2 regions of the Streptomyces sp. A2-16 genome follow, and region 2 is predicted to be linked to the other one. Evidence: riboswitches for the same ligand, from Rfam matches in the RefSeq annotation. Region 2 holds a riboswitch; the other holds the start of a gene.
What was found. Region 2 has a riboswitch for S-adenosylmethionine ahead of IOD14_RS34060 (aminotransferase class V-fold PLP-dependent enzyme). Riboswitches for the same ligand answer to the same signal wherever they lie in the genome.
Positions count from the first base shown of each region.

Region 1: it holds a riboswitch for S-adenosylmethionine, as region 2 does, so the genes downstream of both, thrC (threonine synthase) here and IOD14_RS34060 (aminotransferase class V-fold PLP-dependent enzyme) in region 2, are expected to answer to the same signal.

Region 1 covers NZ_CP063808.1:9,292,970-9,299,952, reverse strand. Annotated here, with positions in the region: gene IOD14_RS41685 (ROK family protein) at 1-319, opposite strand, end outside; gene IOD14_RS41680 (extracellular solute-binding protein) at 489-1,697, shown strand; gene IOD14_RS41675 (DUF3263 domain-containing protein) at 1,761-1,994, shown strand; gene otsB (trehalose-phosphatase) at 1,998-2,819, opposite strand; gene IOD14_RS41665 (trehalose-6-phosphate synthase) at 2,822-4,216, opposite strand; gene IOD14_RS41660 (glucosyl-3-phosphoglycerate synthase) at 4,333-5,277, opposite strand; SAM riboswitch class I at 5,413-5,571, shown strand; gene thrC (threonine synthase) at 5,589-6,875, shown strand; gene IOD14_RS41650 (MoaD/ThiS family protein) at 6,957-6,983, shown strand, end outside.
Region 2 covers NZ_CP063808.1:7,562,744-7,569,726, forward strand. Annotated here, with positions in the region: gene IOD14_RS34035 (NYN domain-containing protein) at 1-268, opposite strand, end outside; gene IOD14_RS34040 (hypothetical protein) at 304-543, opposite strand; gene IOD14_RS34045 (rhomboid family intramembrane serine protease) at 704-1,444, shown strand; gene IOD14_RS34050 (Lrp/AsnC ligand binding domain-containing protein) at 1,441-1,722, shown strand; gene IOD14_RS34055 (serine/threonine-protein kinase) at 1,719-3,857, opposite strand; gene IOD14_RS34060 (aminotransferase class V-fold PLP-dependent enzyme) at 3,925-5,286, opposite strand; SAM riboswitch class IV at 5,407-5,523, opposite strand; gene trpD (anthranilate phosphoribosyltransferase) at 5,600-6,664, opposite strand; gene IOD14_RS34070 (cytochrome bc complex cytochrome b subunit) at 6,873-6,983, opposite strand, start outside.

The sequences.
Region 1 (6,983 bases), 1.7 Mb from region 2:
CACCGCCGAGCCGCTCGGCGAGCAGCGCGCGCAGCGGGACGTCCCGCCAGCCCAGGTTGGCCGAGTAGGCCGCGATGCCCCGCTCCTCGTCGACGATGCCGGGGACGGCGACACCGGCCGCGACCGCGGGGGCGCCGAGGTGCTCGGTGCCGTACGCGCGCAGCTCGGCGGCGAAGTCGAGGATGCCGTCGACGACCGCGTCCGGTCCGCGCTCGCGGCCGGTCGCCCGGCGGGCCCGGTGCAGGAGCTCGCCGCCCGCGCCGACCAAGGCCGCCTTCATCCCGGTGCCGCCCACGTCGAGGGCGATGACATGTCTCACGGGGGACAGTGTGACCCTTGGACCCGCAAGAGGTCTAGTCCACTCACGTGGTGTAGACCTTAGTTCCAAGATATGTATGACTTTTCGAAAGCTTTCGAACGTGAGTGTGGGGCGGTTGTCGGTGCGGCGGCGAAGGACGGGAACGATCGCGGCGGTGTCCGCACTGGGTATGACGGCGGTCCTCGGCGGCTGCGGGCTCGGCGGAGGATCGGGTGAGGTGACGCTGAAGCTGGTCGCCGCCGACTACGGCGACAGCTCGGCCGACAGCTCCCAGAAGTACTGGGACAAGCTCGTCAAGGAGTACGAGGCCCAGCACCCCGGCGTGAAGATCGACGTCAGCGTGTACTCCTGGACCGACGTCGACCGCAAGGTCAAGGAGCTGGTCGACGCGGGGCAGGCGCCCGACATGGCGCAGATCGGCGCCTACGCCGACTACGCGGACAAGGGGCTGCTGTACAAGGCCGACGACCTGCTCGGCATCCGGGAGCAGGCCGACTTCGTGTCGCAGCTCGCCTCCGCCGGGCGGATCAACGGGATGCAGTACGGGATGCCGTTCGCCGCGTCGACCCGGCTGCTCTTCTACAACAAGACCCTCTTCGCCGACGCCGGCCTCACCCCGCCGACGACGTGGAAGCAGCTGGCCGCCGACGCCGAGGCCCTCAAGGCGGACGGGGTGAAGTACCCGTACGCGCTGCCGCTCGGCCCCGAGGAGGCACAGGCCGAGACCATGCAGTGGCTGCTGAGCGGGGGCGGCGGCTACGTCGACTCCATGGGCACGTACGGCATCGACTCCGAGGAGAACGTCACGACGCTGAACTGGCTCAAGGACGACCTCGTCGGCAAGGGACTGACCGGCCCCGTCGCGCCCGAGAACCTGAACCGGGCCGCCGCGTTCGCGGCCTTCGCCGCCGGGGACGTCGGCATGCTCAACGGGCACCCCTCGCTGATGAAGATGGCCGCCGCGAAGGGGGTGAAGTTCGGGATGGTGCCCATGCCCGGCGCCGAGGGCAGGACCAAGAACTCCATGGGCGTCGCCGATTGGATGATGAGCTTCCGGCAGAACGGGCACGCCGAACAGGTGGGCGACTTCCTCGACTTCGTCTACAGCGAGAAGAACGTGCTCGCGTTCTCGCGGGAGTACGACCTGCTGCCGGTGACCAACTCCGCGTCCGAGGCCATGAGCGGGGACTCCCAGGACGCCGACCTCAAGCCCTTCCTGAACGCGCTGCCCAGCTCGGAGCTGCCGCCCGTGGGCAAGACGTCCTGGGCCTCGGTCAGCGCGGCCGTGAAGAAGCGGATCGGATCGGCGGTGAGTACGAACGGGAGCCCCGCGGACGTGCTGCGCGGGCTGCAGCTGACCGCGCAGAAGGCGGAGTAGGCGCGGAAGCGGCCGCGGCAGCCGCCGTGGCCGCTTGTCAGTGGGGGGCGTTACGGTCGGGGCATGGAGCATGCGGAACTCGACCGCCGGGAGCGGGACGTGCTCGCGCTGGAGCGCCGCGGATTCGCCGGGCCCGGCGCGAAGGAGCGTGCGATACGGGAGGAACTGGGCCTGGCCCCGGTCCGCTACTACCAGCTCCTCAACGCCCTCCTCGACGACGAACGTGCCCTGGCCTTCGACCCGGTCACGGTGAACCGGCTGCGCAGGGTGCGGGAGGCCCGGCGGTCGGAGCGCTGAGCGTCAGCCGAGCCGCTCCGCCAGCGTCCGCAGCAGCCCCACCACGCCCTGCGGGCCGTCCACCACCAGGTCGGCCCGCGTGCGCAGTTCCGTCACCTCGTCGCTGCCGCTGCACACCAGGAGCCCGGGGGTGCCGCCGGTGCGCAGTTCGTCGACCGCGGAGTACGCGGGCAGATCGCCCAGGTCGTCGCCGGCGAACAGCACGGACCGGGCGGAGACCTCGCGCACGTGCTTCAGGAGGGCCACCCCCTTGTCCATGCCGGGCGGGCGGAGCTCCAGGACGAGGCGGCCGGGTTCCACGATCAGACCGTTGCGGACGGCCAGGTCGGTGAGGGGTCCCTGGAGGGCGTCGAAGGCGGCCTGGGGGTCGGCGGCCCGGCGGGTGTGGACGGCCACCGCCCGGCCGCCCTTCTCCTCGAGCCACGCGCCGGTCCCGGCCAGGAGCTCCGGCAGCTCGGCCCGGACCGCGGCCACTCCCGGGTGCGGGGCGGGGGCCGTGACCTCGCCCGTCGCCGCGTCCCAGCGCTCGGCGCCGTAGTGGCCGAGCACGGTCAGGTGCTCGAGGCCCGGCACCTCGGCGAAACCGCCGTTGCGGACCGCGACCGCGGCCGGGCGGCCGGTGATCACCGCCACGGACGCCACCTTCGGCGCGAGCGCCGCGAGCGCCGGCACCGCCTCGGGGTGGGCGAACGCCTTCTCCGGGTCCGCCACGATCGGCGCGAGCGTCCCGTCGAAGTCCAGGCCGATCACCGCCCGGTGCGGCTCCGCGAGGATCGCCCGCAGGCCGTCCCGCCCGGCGGAGTTGAGGGGCACAGGAAGGTTCATGCTCACCCGTTCAGCGCGGTCAGCGCGGTCAGCTGGTCCAGGAACCACTGGGCCGGGGGGAGCGCCGTCGCCGCCGCGGCCAGCCGCTTCGCGCGTTCGGCCCGTTCGTGCGCCGGCATCGTCAGGGCCTCGTGCAGGGCCGCCGCCGTCTGCTCCACGTCGAAGGGGTTCACCACGATCGACTCGTCACCGAGCTCCTCGTACGCCCCGGCCTCCCGCGACAGCACCAGCGCGCACGCCTCGTCGGAGACCACCGGCACCTCCTTGGCGACCAGGTTCATGCCGTCCCGGATGGGGTTGACCAGCGCCACGTCGGCCAGCCGGTAGGCGGCGAGGGAGCGCGCGAAGTCGTCCTTCAGATTCAGCAGGACCGGGGTCCAGCCAGGGGTGCCGAAGGTGTCGTTGATCTCCTCCGCCTGCCGCTGCACCTCGGCGGTGTACTCCCGGTACACCGCCAGGTCCTGCCGAGACGGGTACGCGAACGCCACGTGCACCACCCGCTCCCGCCACTCGGGCCGCGACTCCAGCAGCCTTCGGTAGGCGAGCAGCCCGCGCACGATGTTCTTGGACAGCTCGGTCCGGTCCACCCGCACGATGGTCTTCCGGCCCTCGCCGATCTCCTCGCGCAGGGCGACGATCCGCTCCTCGACGTCGGCCTCGTGGGAGCGGGCGCGCAGGAAGTCCGCGTCCGCGCCAAGGCCGTGCACCCCGATCCGCGTCCGTCCGAGCCCGTCCACGAGCGCCGTGCAGCAGGCCGTGAAGGCGTCCGCCCAGCGGTGGGTGAGGAAGCCGAGCCGGTCGGCGCCGAGCATGCCGCGCAGCAACTGCTCCGCGATGTCGTCCGGCAGCATCCGGAAGTACTCCACCGGCGCCCACGGCGTGTGCGAGAAGTGGGCGATGCGCAGGTCGGGGCGGAGTTCGCGGAGCATCCCCGGCACCAGGCACAGGTGGTAGTCCTGCACCAGGACCGCCGCCCCCTCGGCCGCCTCCTCCGCGAGCGCCTCCGCGAAGGCGCGGTTGTACGTCTCGTACGACGCCCACTGCCGCCGGAACTCCGCGTCGAAGGTCGGCTCCAGCGGGGTCTGGTAGAGGAGATGGTGTACGAACCAGAGGACCGAGTTCGCGATGCCGTTGTACGCGTCCGCGTGCACGTCGGCGGGGATCGCGAGCATCCGGACGCCGTCCTCGCCGACCCCCTGCCGCACCGCCTCGCGGTCGCCGTCGGACAGGGCCGAGCACACCCACAGCGCGTCGGACTCCGGCCCGATCGCCGACAGGCCGGAGACGAGGCCGCCGCCGCCGCGCCTGGCTCGCAGCGAGCCGTCGTCGCCCACGTCGTACGAGACGGGACCTCGATTGGACGCGACCAGGACGCGGGCGTTGTGCGAAGAAGCCATGCCTCGAAACCTAGCCCGGCACCCAACCGCTCAAACGTTCCCGTCCGCTGCGGCCGGACCTTCGGCCGCGGGACGGTGGCGGCCGGTCGCGCAGTTCCCCCGGTCTCCGGGCGGGACTACGCGACCCTTCTTTTCATGTACTCCGTGATCTCCCGCATCGGCGGCCGTTCCTCCGTGTCCACCGAGTACGTGCGCGGCTCGAAGCCCGTCTCGCCCCGCTCGAACTGGGTCAGGGCCGGGCGGATCATGTGGCCGCGGGCCAGCCGGAGCTGCGCGGTGCGGTAGATCGCGGCGGACATCCGGCCCAGGGCCTGCCCGTCCTGGTGACGGTGCTTGCGCACCCCCACGTCGACCTGGGCGAGCGCGTCGAGACCCACCAGGTGCAGGGCGTCGACCAGCATGCCGAGCTCCACGCCGTAGCCGACGGGGAACGGGAGCTGCTCCAGCAACGAGCGCCGGGCCGCGTACTCGCCGCCCAGCGGCTGCACGAAACCGGCCAGCTGCGGCCAGTGCATGTTCAGCAGCGGGCGCGCCATGAGCTCGGTGACCCGGCCGCCCTGTCCGGCGGCGCCGCCCAGGGGACGGTCGTACATGCCCTTGACCAGGTCGACCTCGGGGTCGGTGAGCAGGGGGCCGACGATGCCGGAGACGAAGTCCGAGGAGAACTCCTTCAGGTCGGCGTCGATGAAGCAGACGATGTCCCCGGTGGTGACCAGCAGGGAGCGCCACAGGACCTCGCCCTTGCCGGGCAGGGCGGGCAGCCGGGGCAGGATCTCGTCGCGGTGCACCACCGTGGCACCGGCCGCGGCGGCCACCTGCGAGGTGCGGTCGGTCGACCCCGAGTCGACGACGACGATCTCGTCGACCAGCGGAACCTGACGCACCAGGTCGTGACGTATCACGGAGACGATGTCACCGACCGTCTCCTCCTCGTTGAGCGCGGGCAGCACGACACTGACCCGCTGTCCGGTGCGCTGCTTGGCGGCCATGATCCGGTGCAGCGGCCGGTCGGTCAGCGACCAGGAGCGGGTGCTCAGCCAGCGCTCGACTTCTTCCAGCACGTAGGCGGCTCCTCACTTGTGATCCATCTCGCGGTTCGGACGACTCTCTCAACTGTCCTGGTCGTCGGTTACAGTCTTGAACAACGCGGATGACCATCGCATGTCCAGGGTGGCCCGCCGTTCACAACTTCATACCGCTCATCCAGAGGGGCAGAGGGATACGGCCCGATGAAGCCCCGGCAACCCTCCAGTCGGTTCTCGTAGTGATCACTGACGATCGTCTCCGCGAGGCTCCCGGCTCGGGAAGGTGCCAAATCCGTCTCACGGCGAAGTGCGTCGTGAGGAAGATGAGGAGAAAGGGCCTCGCCTCCATGGCTGCGCAGACTGTTGCAAGCACCACCGACTCCACGACCGTCGACCTCGGTCCCGCCGCGGCGCTGAGCTGCCGCGAATGCGGTCACCGCGTCCCGCTCGGCCCGGTCTTCGCGTGCGAGGAGTGTTTCGGCCCGCTCGAGATCGCCTACGACTTCTCGGCCTACGACACCGAGGAGCTCCGCAAGCAGATCGAGGCGGGACCCGCGAACATCTGGCGATACGCCCCGCTGCTGCCCGTCCCCGCGGACGTGGCGGACAAGCCCAACATCAACCCCGGCTGGACCCAGCTCGTCAAGGCCGACAACCTCGCCCGCGAGCTCGGCGTGACCGGCGGTCTGTACATCAAGGACGACTCCGGCAACCCCACGCACTCCTTCAAGGACCGCGTGGTGGCGCAGGCCCTGGAGGCGGCGCGCGCCTTCGGCTTCACCACCCTCTCCTGCTCCTCGACCGGCAACCTGGCCGGCGCGGTGGGTGCCGCGGCCGCCCGGGCCGGCTTCCGCTCCTGCGTGTTCATCCCGCACGACCTGGAGCAGGGCAAGGTCGTCATGGCCGCGATCTACGGCGGCGAGCTCGTCGGCATCGAGGGCAACTACGACGACGTGAACCGCTTCTGCTCCGAGCTGATCGGCGACCCGGCCGGTGAGGGCTGGGGCTTCGTCAACGTCAACCTGCGGCCGTACTACGCGGAGGGGTCCAAGACCCTGGCGTACGAGATCTGCGAGCAGCTGGGCTGGAAGCTCCCCGACCAGCTGGTGGTGCCGATCGCCTCCGGCTCGCAGCTCACGAAGATCGACAAGGGTCTGCAGGAGCTGATCAAGCTCGGGCTCGTCGAGGACAGGCCGTACAAGATCTTCGGTGCGCAGGCGGAGGGGTGCTCGCCGGTGTCGGTCGCGTACAAGGCGGGCCATGACGTGGTCCGGCCCCAGAAGCCGAACACCATCGCCAAGTCGCTGGCCATCGGCAACCCCGCGGACGGCCCGTACGTGCTGGACATCGCCCGTCGCACCGGCGGTGCGGTGGAGGACGTGAACGACGAGCAGGTCGTGGACGCGATCAAGCTGCTCGCCCGTACGGAGGGCATCTTCGCGGAGACCGCGGGTGGCGTGACCGTGGGCGTGACCCGCAAGCTGATCGAGAACGGGGTGCTGGACCCCTCGCTGACGACCGTTGTGCTGAACACCGGGGACGGTCTGAAGACGCTGGACGCGGTGGCGGGTACGGGACTGACCGCGACCATCCGCCCCAACCTCGACTCGTTCCGCGAGGCCGGCCTCGCGTAGTCGTCTGTCCGCGGGCCGGTGGGGGCAGGTCGCGCAGCTCCCCGAGCCCCCTGAAAGCCTTATCCGACCGGAGGTCTGAACATGAGCGTTTCCGTCCGTATCCCCACC
Region 2 (6,983 bases):
GGGCCTCTCTGAACTTCTCCCCGATGCGCTGGCGGAACAGCGGATCGGTCTCCAGCGCGGCCGCCATCGCGTTGCCCGCGAACTTGGCCCGCCGGTTCGGCGCGAAGCGCGCGTACTGCCTCAGCTGGGCGGGCAGTTCGCCGACGGTCAGCCCGCCGAAGCCTTCCGAGACGATGTGCACGACCCGGCGCCGCACACTGTCGGGCAGCGGACGGTCGAGCACCTCGGCGGCGCCGTCGCCCGGCCCCCCGCCTTGTGTCTCCACCATCCGTCACACCCCATCGCCGTGCGGGGCCGGCCCTGTCAGGAGCCGGCGCCCGGCCTGTCCACGAGTTCCACCTGGTCCACCGCGTTGCACCAGCGGCACCGCACCGACTCGATGGTCTCACTGACCACCTCGCGCTCCTCGACATTCGGCTCGCCGGCCAGATCGAGGTGGACGTACTCGACGACCTTCGACGAGCGGGTCACGTCGAAGCGCGTGAGGTTGCCGCAGAGGGTGCAGCGCCACCGCGTCGAGGCGGTCGGGAGGGGAACCGTCATCGTGACTGTGCTCTTTCCTACTAGCCATTGTCAGTGACACACCGGCGTCCCGGTGCATGTGGCTCGTAACCCTACGGCCTGGCGGGTACTCGCCGCTCGGGCGTCCGCAGCGGCGAGGCGGTCTGTCGGGTTGCGTCCGGTTACGTCATGCTCTGTGTTCATGATCAGCAACTGGAGGGTGACGGTCGGTGGAGCAAGCAGGGCGCTGTGGGGGCCGGCTCCGGTCACCTACGGCCTGATCGCCCTGTGCTGTCTGGTCTTCGTGGTCGGCCCCGCCTCGGGTCTCGATCCGGCCTACGGCTCCGGGGACGCGGCCCTGGCCGCCCAGCGCGCCTACTTCCACCGCTGGGGCGTGGTCCCGGCCGAGCTCTTCGAGGACGCGCCCGGTGCCGCGCTCACCCCGGCCACCGCGCTGTTCGTGCACGGCAGCTGGGTGCACCTGCTGGGCAACATGCTCTTCCTCTACGTCTTCGGCGTGATGACCGAGGAACGGATGGGCCGGCTGCAGTTCCTCCTCTTCTACCTCGGCTGCGGCTACCTCGCCCTGCTGGGCTACGCGGCCGCCAACGCCGACTCCGACCAGTCCCTGGTCGGTGCCTCCGGGGCGATCTCGGCGGTCCTCGGCGCGTTCCTGTTCCTGTTCCCCGGGGCCCGGGTGACCAGTCTCCTGCCGTTCCTGTTCTTCCTGCCGCTGCGCTTCCCCGCCTGGGTCGTCCTCCCCTTCTGGGCGGCCCTGCAGTGGCTCGCGGCGGGCCGGGCCTCCGACGGCCCCGGGGTGGCGTATCTGGCCCACCTGGTGGGCTTCGGCCTGGGCCTGGTCTTCGCCTGGGTGCGGTTCGGCCGTACCACTAGAGTGAGGGCCGCCCCAGCGACAGCCCCCGAGGGAGAGAACCAGCCGTGATCACCGCGATCGTCCTCATCAAGACCAGCGTGGACCGGATCCCCGAGATCGCGGAGCGGATCGCCGCGCTGGAGTCCGTGAGCGAGGTCTTCTCCGTCACGGGCACGTACGACCTGATCGCCATGGTCCGGGTCAAGCGGCACGAGGACCTCGCCGAGGTCATCCCGGGCAGCATCAGCAAGATCCCCGGCGTCGAGGCGACCGACACCCACGTGGCCTTCCGCACCTACTCGCAGCACGACCTGGAGGCCGCGTTCGCGATCGGCCTCGACAGCTAGGAGTCCAGCGCGAGCACGGTGATGCCGTCGGCGGTCGCGACATAGACGCGGCCGCCCCGGACCACCGGGGACTGGGTGCCGATGGACGCCCCGCCCTCGACGCGCTTGTGCCAGGTCTGCCTGCCCGCACGGTCGATGCCGTAGAGGGTCGAACCACGGCGTACGTAGACCGTGTCGCCGGAGACCACCGGGTCGCTGTACTGGCTCCCCTCGTCGGTGAACCGGAAGGACCACACCGTCGATCCGTCGGCGGGGTCCAGGGCGACGAGTTCGTAGTCGGACGCGGTGACGCCCAGGCCGCGGAACGGCACGCAGGTGAAGTAGCGGCTGCCGAACGCCTTCTCGTTGGTCGAGTCCCACAGCGACCTGCCCGTGCGGCTGATGCCGTGCAGCGACTGCTCGCCGCCCGATCCGACGACCAGCGTGTCGCCGACCAGGGCGGGCCGCCCGGCGTCCAGGCCGGCCTTCGTCGCCCAGAGCCGCTTGCCGGTCTTCGCGTCCAGGGCCTGGACCTGGTCCCCGAAGGTACCGACGTAGACGACCCCGTCCGCCACCATGGGCTCGCTGGTGGGCGCGGCACCGGTCGGGGTGGACCAGCGCACGCTGCCGTCGGGGGCGTAGGCCCGCACTCCGCCCGCGTCCGAGCCGTCCCCGTAGGACACCAGGATCAGCTTGCCTGCGGCGACCAGGAACTGGCTGTTCGCCGCGAAGGACCTGGTCCAGCGGACCTTGCCGCGCGGGCCGAGCGCGCACAGCTCGGCGGCGCCCTCCTGGCCGTCCTCCAGCAGGCAGTGGACGCCGTCGGCGGTGGCGAGCGGGGACATGGCCTCGGCACCGAGCGGGGTCCGCCACACGGCCCGTCCGTCCAGGTCCAGCGCGTGCAGCGCGCGGTCCGCGCCGCCGACGTACACCCGGGTGCCGTCGGGCGAGACCGCGGCACAGGGGCCGCGCCGCCCGCCGAGCCCCTGGACCTTGTACTGCCAGCCCGTGGCGGGCGTGCCCGTCGGGCCCGCCCCGACCTGCGCGGATCCGTCCGACCCGTCCCGCAGCCACAGCCATCCGCCCACGCCCGCGGCCGCCGCCACTCCTGCGCCGCCCGCCACGGCCCGCAGCAGCCCGCGCCGGGACGGCGGGGCGGGCGGCGGCGACACATGGGTGACCTCGGGGACGTCCGTGACGGTCACGGGCGCCACGTACTCGACCCGGCTCTCCCGCTCCCCCGAGTCGTGCCCGGGAACCCACCGCGCCCCGCTCGGAGCGGTCTCGGGCTCCTTGGCCGCACCGGGGGCGTACCAGCCCGGCCGGAGGCCCGCGCGCAGCGACTGTGTCGTGTGTCCGGCGGCCGCGACCAGCTCGGCGGGCGTGGGCCGCGCGCCGGGCTCGTCCCGCAGACAGGCCTCCACCAGCGGCAGCTGTTCCTTCGGTACGGCGGACAGGTCGACGTCCCCGGTCAGGATCCGCAGCAGAACGACCGAATCCTGCCCCTCGCCGAAGGGCTCCTTGCCGCCGGACGCGTACGCGAGGACCGCGCCCAGGGAGAAGACGTCACTGGCCGGCACCACCTGGGCGCCGTTGCGGATCTGCTCGGGCGAGAGATAGCCGACCGACCCGACGACCACGCCGGTCCGGGTCAGGGCGGTGCCTTCCAGGGCCCGGACGATCCCGAAGTCGATGACCCGGGGGCCGTCCGGCGCGAGCAGGATGTTGGAGGGCTTGAGGTCCCTGTGCACCAGCCCCTTGGCGTGGATCGCGGCGAGCGCCTCGGCGAGCGCGGCCGCCAGCAGCCGCACCGCGGCCGCGGGCAGCGGTCCGCCGTCGAGCACCGCGTCCCGCAGGTTGGGGCCCGCCACGAACTCGGTGGCCATCCACGGCCGCGCCGCCTCGGTGTCGGCGTCCACGACCCGCGCGGTGTACGTGCCCGCCCCGCCGACGGTCTGCGCGGCCCGGACCTCGTGCCGGAACCGGGCACGGAAGGTACGGTCCCCGGCGTGCTCGGTCCGTACGACCTTCACGGCGAGCCGCGGCCCGCCCCGCGCCTCGGCGAGATACACCTCGCCCATGCCGCCGGACCCGAGTCTGCCCAGGACCTCGTACGGCCCGATGGTCCGCGGGTCCGTCTCGCGCAGCTCCTGCACCCCGTGCTCCCCCTGCTTTCGTACGGCTGCTGAGGGGGAGCGTATACGCGCGCCGGTGGCCGGTACCTCAGACGGCCGGGACGCAGCGGCCGTCCTCGGTGCGGTACGTCCACTTCGCACCGTCCGCGACCAGTTCCTTCACGGCCTTCACAAACCGCTCGACGTGCTCGTCCGGCGTGCCCGCGCCGAAGCTCACCCGGATCGCGTTGAGGGACTTCTCGCCGGGCGCCGCCTCGGGGGCGCCGCACTCGCCCTGGGACTGCGGGTCGCTGCCGAGGAGGGTGCGGACGAGGGGGTGGGCGCAGAAGAGGCCGTCGCGGACGCCGATGCCGTACTCGGCGGACAGGGCGGCGGCGAAGTGGGAGCTGTTCCAGCCCTCGACGACGAAGGAGATCACGCCGACCCGGGGGGCGTCGTCGCCGAAGAGGGACAGCACGCGGACCTCGGGGACCTCGGCGAGCCCTGTCTTCACCTTCTCGACGAGGTACTGCTCGCGGGCCACCAGGGTGTCGAAGCCGGCCTCGGTCAGCGCCCTGCAGGCCGAGGCGATGGAGTAGGCGCCGATGACGTTCGGGGAGCCGGCCTCGTGGCGGGCGGCGCTGTCGTGCCACTCCACGTCCACTCCCCCGTCCTCGCGCCGGGTGACCTTGCGGCTGGCGCCGCCGCCCGCGAGGTAGGGGTCGGCGGCCCTGAGCCAGTCGGCGCGTCCGGCCAGGACACCGGAACCGAAGGGGGCGTAGAGCTTGTGCCCGGAGAAGGCGACCCAGTCGACGTCGAGGTCACGGACGCTCACGGGGTGGTGCGGGGCGAGCTGGGCCGCGTCCAGGACGATCCGGGCGCCGTGGGCGTGGGCGGCGGCGGCCAGCTCGCGGACCGGCCACAGTTCGCCGGTGACGTTGGACGCACCGGTGACGCAGACCAGGGCCGGGCCCTGAGGGTCGCGGTCGGCGAGGGCCTTCTCCAGCGTCTCGACGGCCTGGTCCGGGGTGCGCGGGGCGTCGAGGTAGCTGACCCGGGCGTCCTGCCAGGGCAGCAGGCTCGCGTGGTGCTCGGTCTCGAAGACGAAGACCTGGCAGTCGGCGGGGAGGGCGGCGGCGAGGAGGTTCAGCGAGTCGGTGGTCGACCGGGTGAAGACCAGCTGGTCGTCGTCCCGGCAGTCGAGGAACTCGGTGACGGTCCTGCGGGCGTTCTCGAAGAGGTCGGTCGACAGCTGGGAGAGGTAGCCGGCCCCGCGGTGCACGCTGCCGTAGTAGGGCGCGTAGGCCGCCACGTCGTCCCAGACCCGCTGGAGGGCCGGAGCGCTGGCGGCGTAGTCGAGCGCCGCGTAGGTGACCTCGCCGCCGGTGACGAGCGGGACGGTGACATCACGGCCCAGAACGGGCAGCTGGGAACAAATGGTCTGGGCGGAGGCAGCGGTGGAGACAGACATGGGGGACTCCCGGGCAAAGAGAAAGGTGAGATGGGTGTGCGGAGGCGGGGCTCGGCGCCCTATCGCATTCGCTTGCTCACGGAAGACTCCTCGAACGACCAGGATCCCTGGTTCGTGAGGGATCCGCGCTTGCCGCAGACCTCGCTGCCTACGGCCTGGTCTTCACCCGGGGCACCCCGCCACGGACGGAGGGTTGCCGGACAGTCGGCCGGGGCCTCATGACTGTCACTCATGACCTGGTCAAAAAAAGTACGCGAGGTGATCGTCGTCCCGCAACCCGTGTCCGGATCGCGGGACGACACCCCGCCGGGCGCTAGGCGTTGCTCGCGGCCACCCAGCGCTCCAGGGTCCGCTTCGCCGCCCCGGAGTCGATCGCCTCGGCCGCCTTGTCCATCCCGGCCCGCAGCTGCTCGGCCAGCGTCCCGGGACCGGGCTCCAGGGCCACCAGGGCGGCCGCCGAGTTCAGGAGCACGGCGTCCCGCACCGGGCCCGTCTCGCCGTCCAGGAGCTTCCTCGCGACCTCCGCGTTGAACGCCGGGTCACCGCCGCGCAGGGCCTCCACAGGCACCAGCTCGATGCCGACGTCCCGGGGGTCGAAACTCTCCTCGGTGACCTTGCCGTCGCGGACGACCCAGACGCGGGAGGTCGACGTGGTCGTCAGCTCGTCGAGGCCGTCGTCCCCGCGGAAGACCAGGGAGGAGTTGCCGCGCTCGGCGAAGACGCCCGCGACGACCGGTGCCATCCGCGGATCCGCGACCCCGACGGCCTGGGACCGCACCCGGGCGGGGTTGGTCAGCGGTCCGAGGATGTTGAACACCGTGCGGATGCCCAACTGGCCGCGTGCGGCGCCCGCGTGACGCAGTGCCGGATGGAACTTGATCGCGAAGCAGAAGGTGATCCCTGCTTCCCCGGCCACCTCCGCCACCCGCCGCGGGGTCAGCTCCAGGTTGACGCCGAGCTTCTCCAGGACGTCCGAGGCGCCGGACGCGGAGGAGGCGGCGCGGTTGCCGTGCTTGACGACCGTGGCGCCGGTTCCGGCCACGACGATCGCCGACATGGTGGAGATGTTGACGGTCTTGGCGCCGTCGCCCCCGGTGCCGACGATGTCGACCGTCCGCCCGGGGACCTCGATCACGTTGGCGTGCGCGTACATCGCCCGGACGAGGCCGTTGATCTCCTCGACCGTCTCGCCCTTGGCGCGGAGGGCGACCACGAAGCCCGCGATCTGTGCGTCGGTCGCCTCGCCCTGCATGATCCGGTCCATCGCCCAGGCCGTCGCCTCGGCGCTCTGGTCACGGCCGTACAGCAGGGCGTTCAGCACCTCGGGCCAGGAACGGCCCGCCGCGATGTCGCCTCCAGCGGGGGTCACAGCGCTCATGGGGCCGCTCCAGATGTCGTAGAAAAGTGTCCTCACACCCTATCCAGCGCGGAGCACGGCGAAGGGCCCCGTCCGGTGTTCGGACGGGGCCCTTCGCCTCCGGCGGGCCCGGCGCGTCGGCGCGGGGAGCAGCGCACGGCAAAGGGCCCGTCCGGCGTTCCGGACGGGCCCTTCCACCGCGCGTGGCGAGCGCAGCGACAAGCAGTGATCAGTGGTGGCCGTGGCCGCTCGTGATCTCCTTGTACTCCTCGACGGTCGGCTTGGCGATCTGGGCTTCCTCGCCGTAGTACGCCTCGCTCAGCTTGGCGCGCAGCTTCTC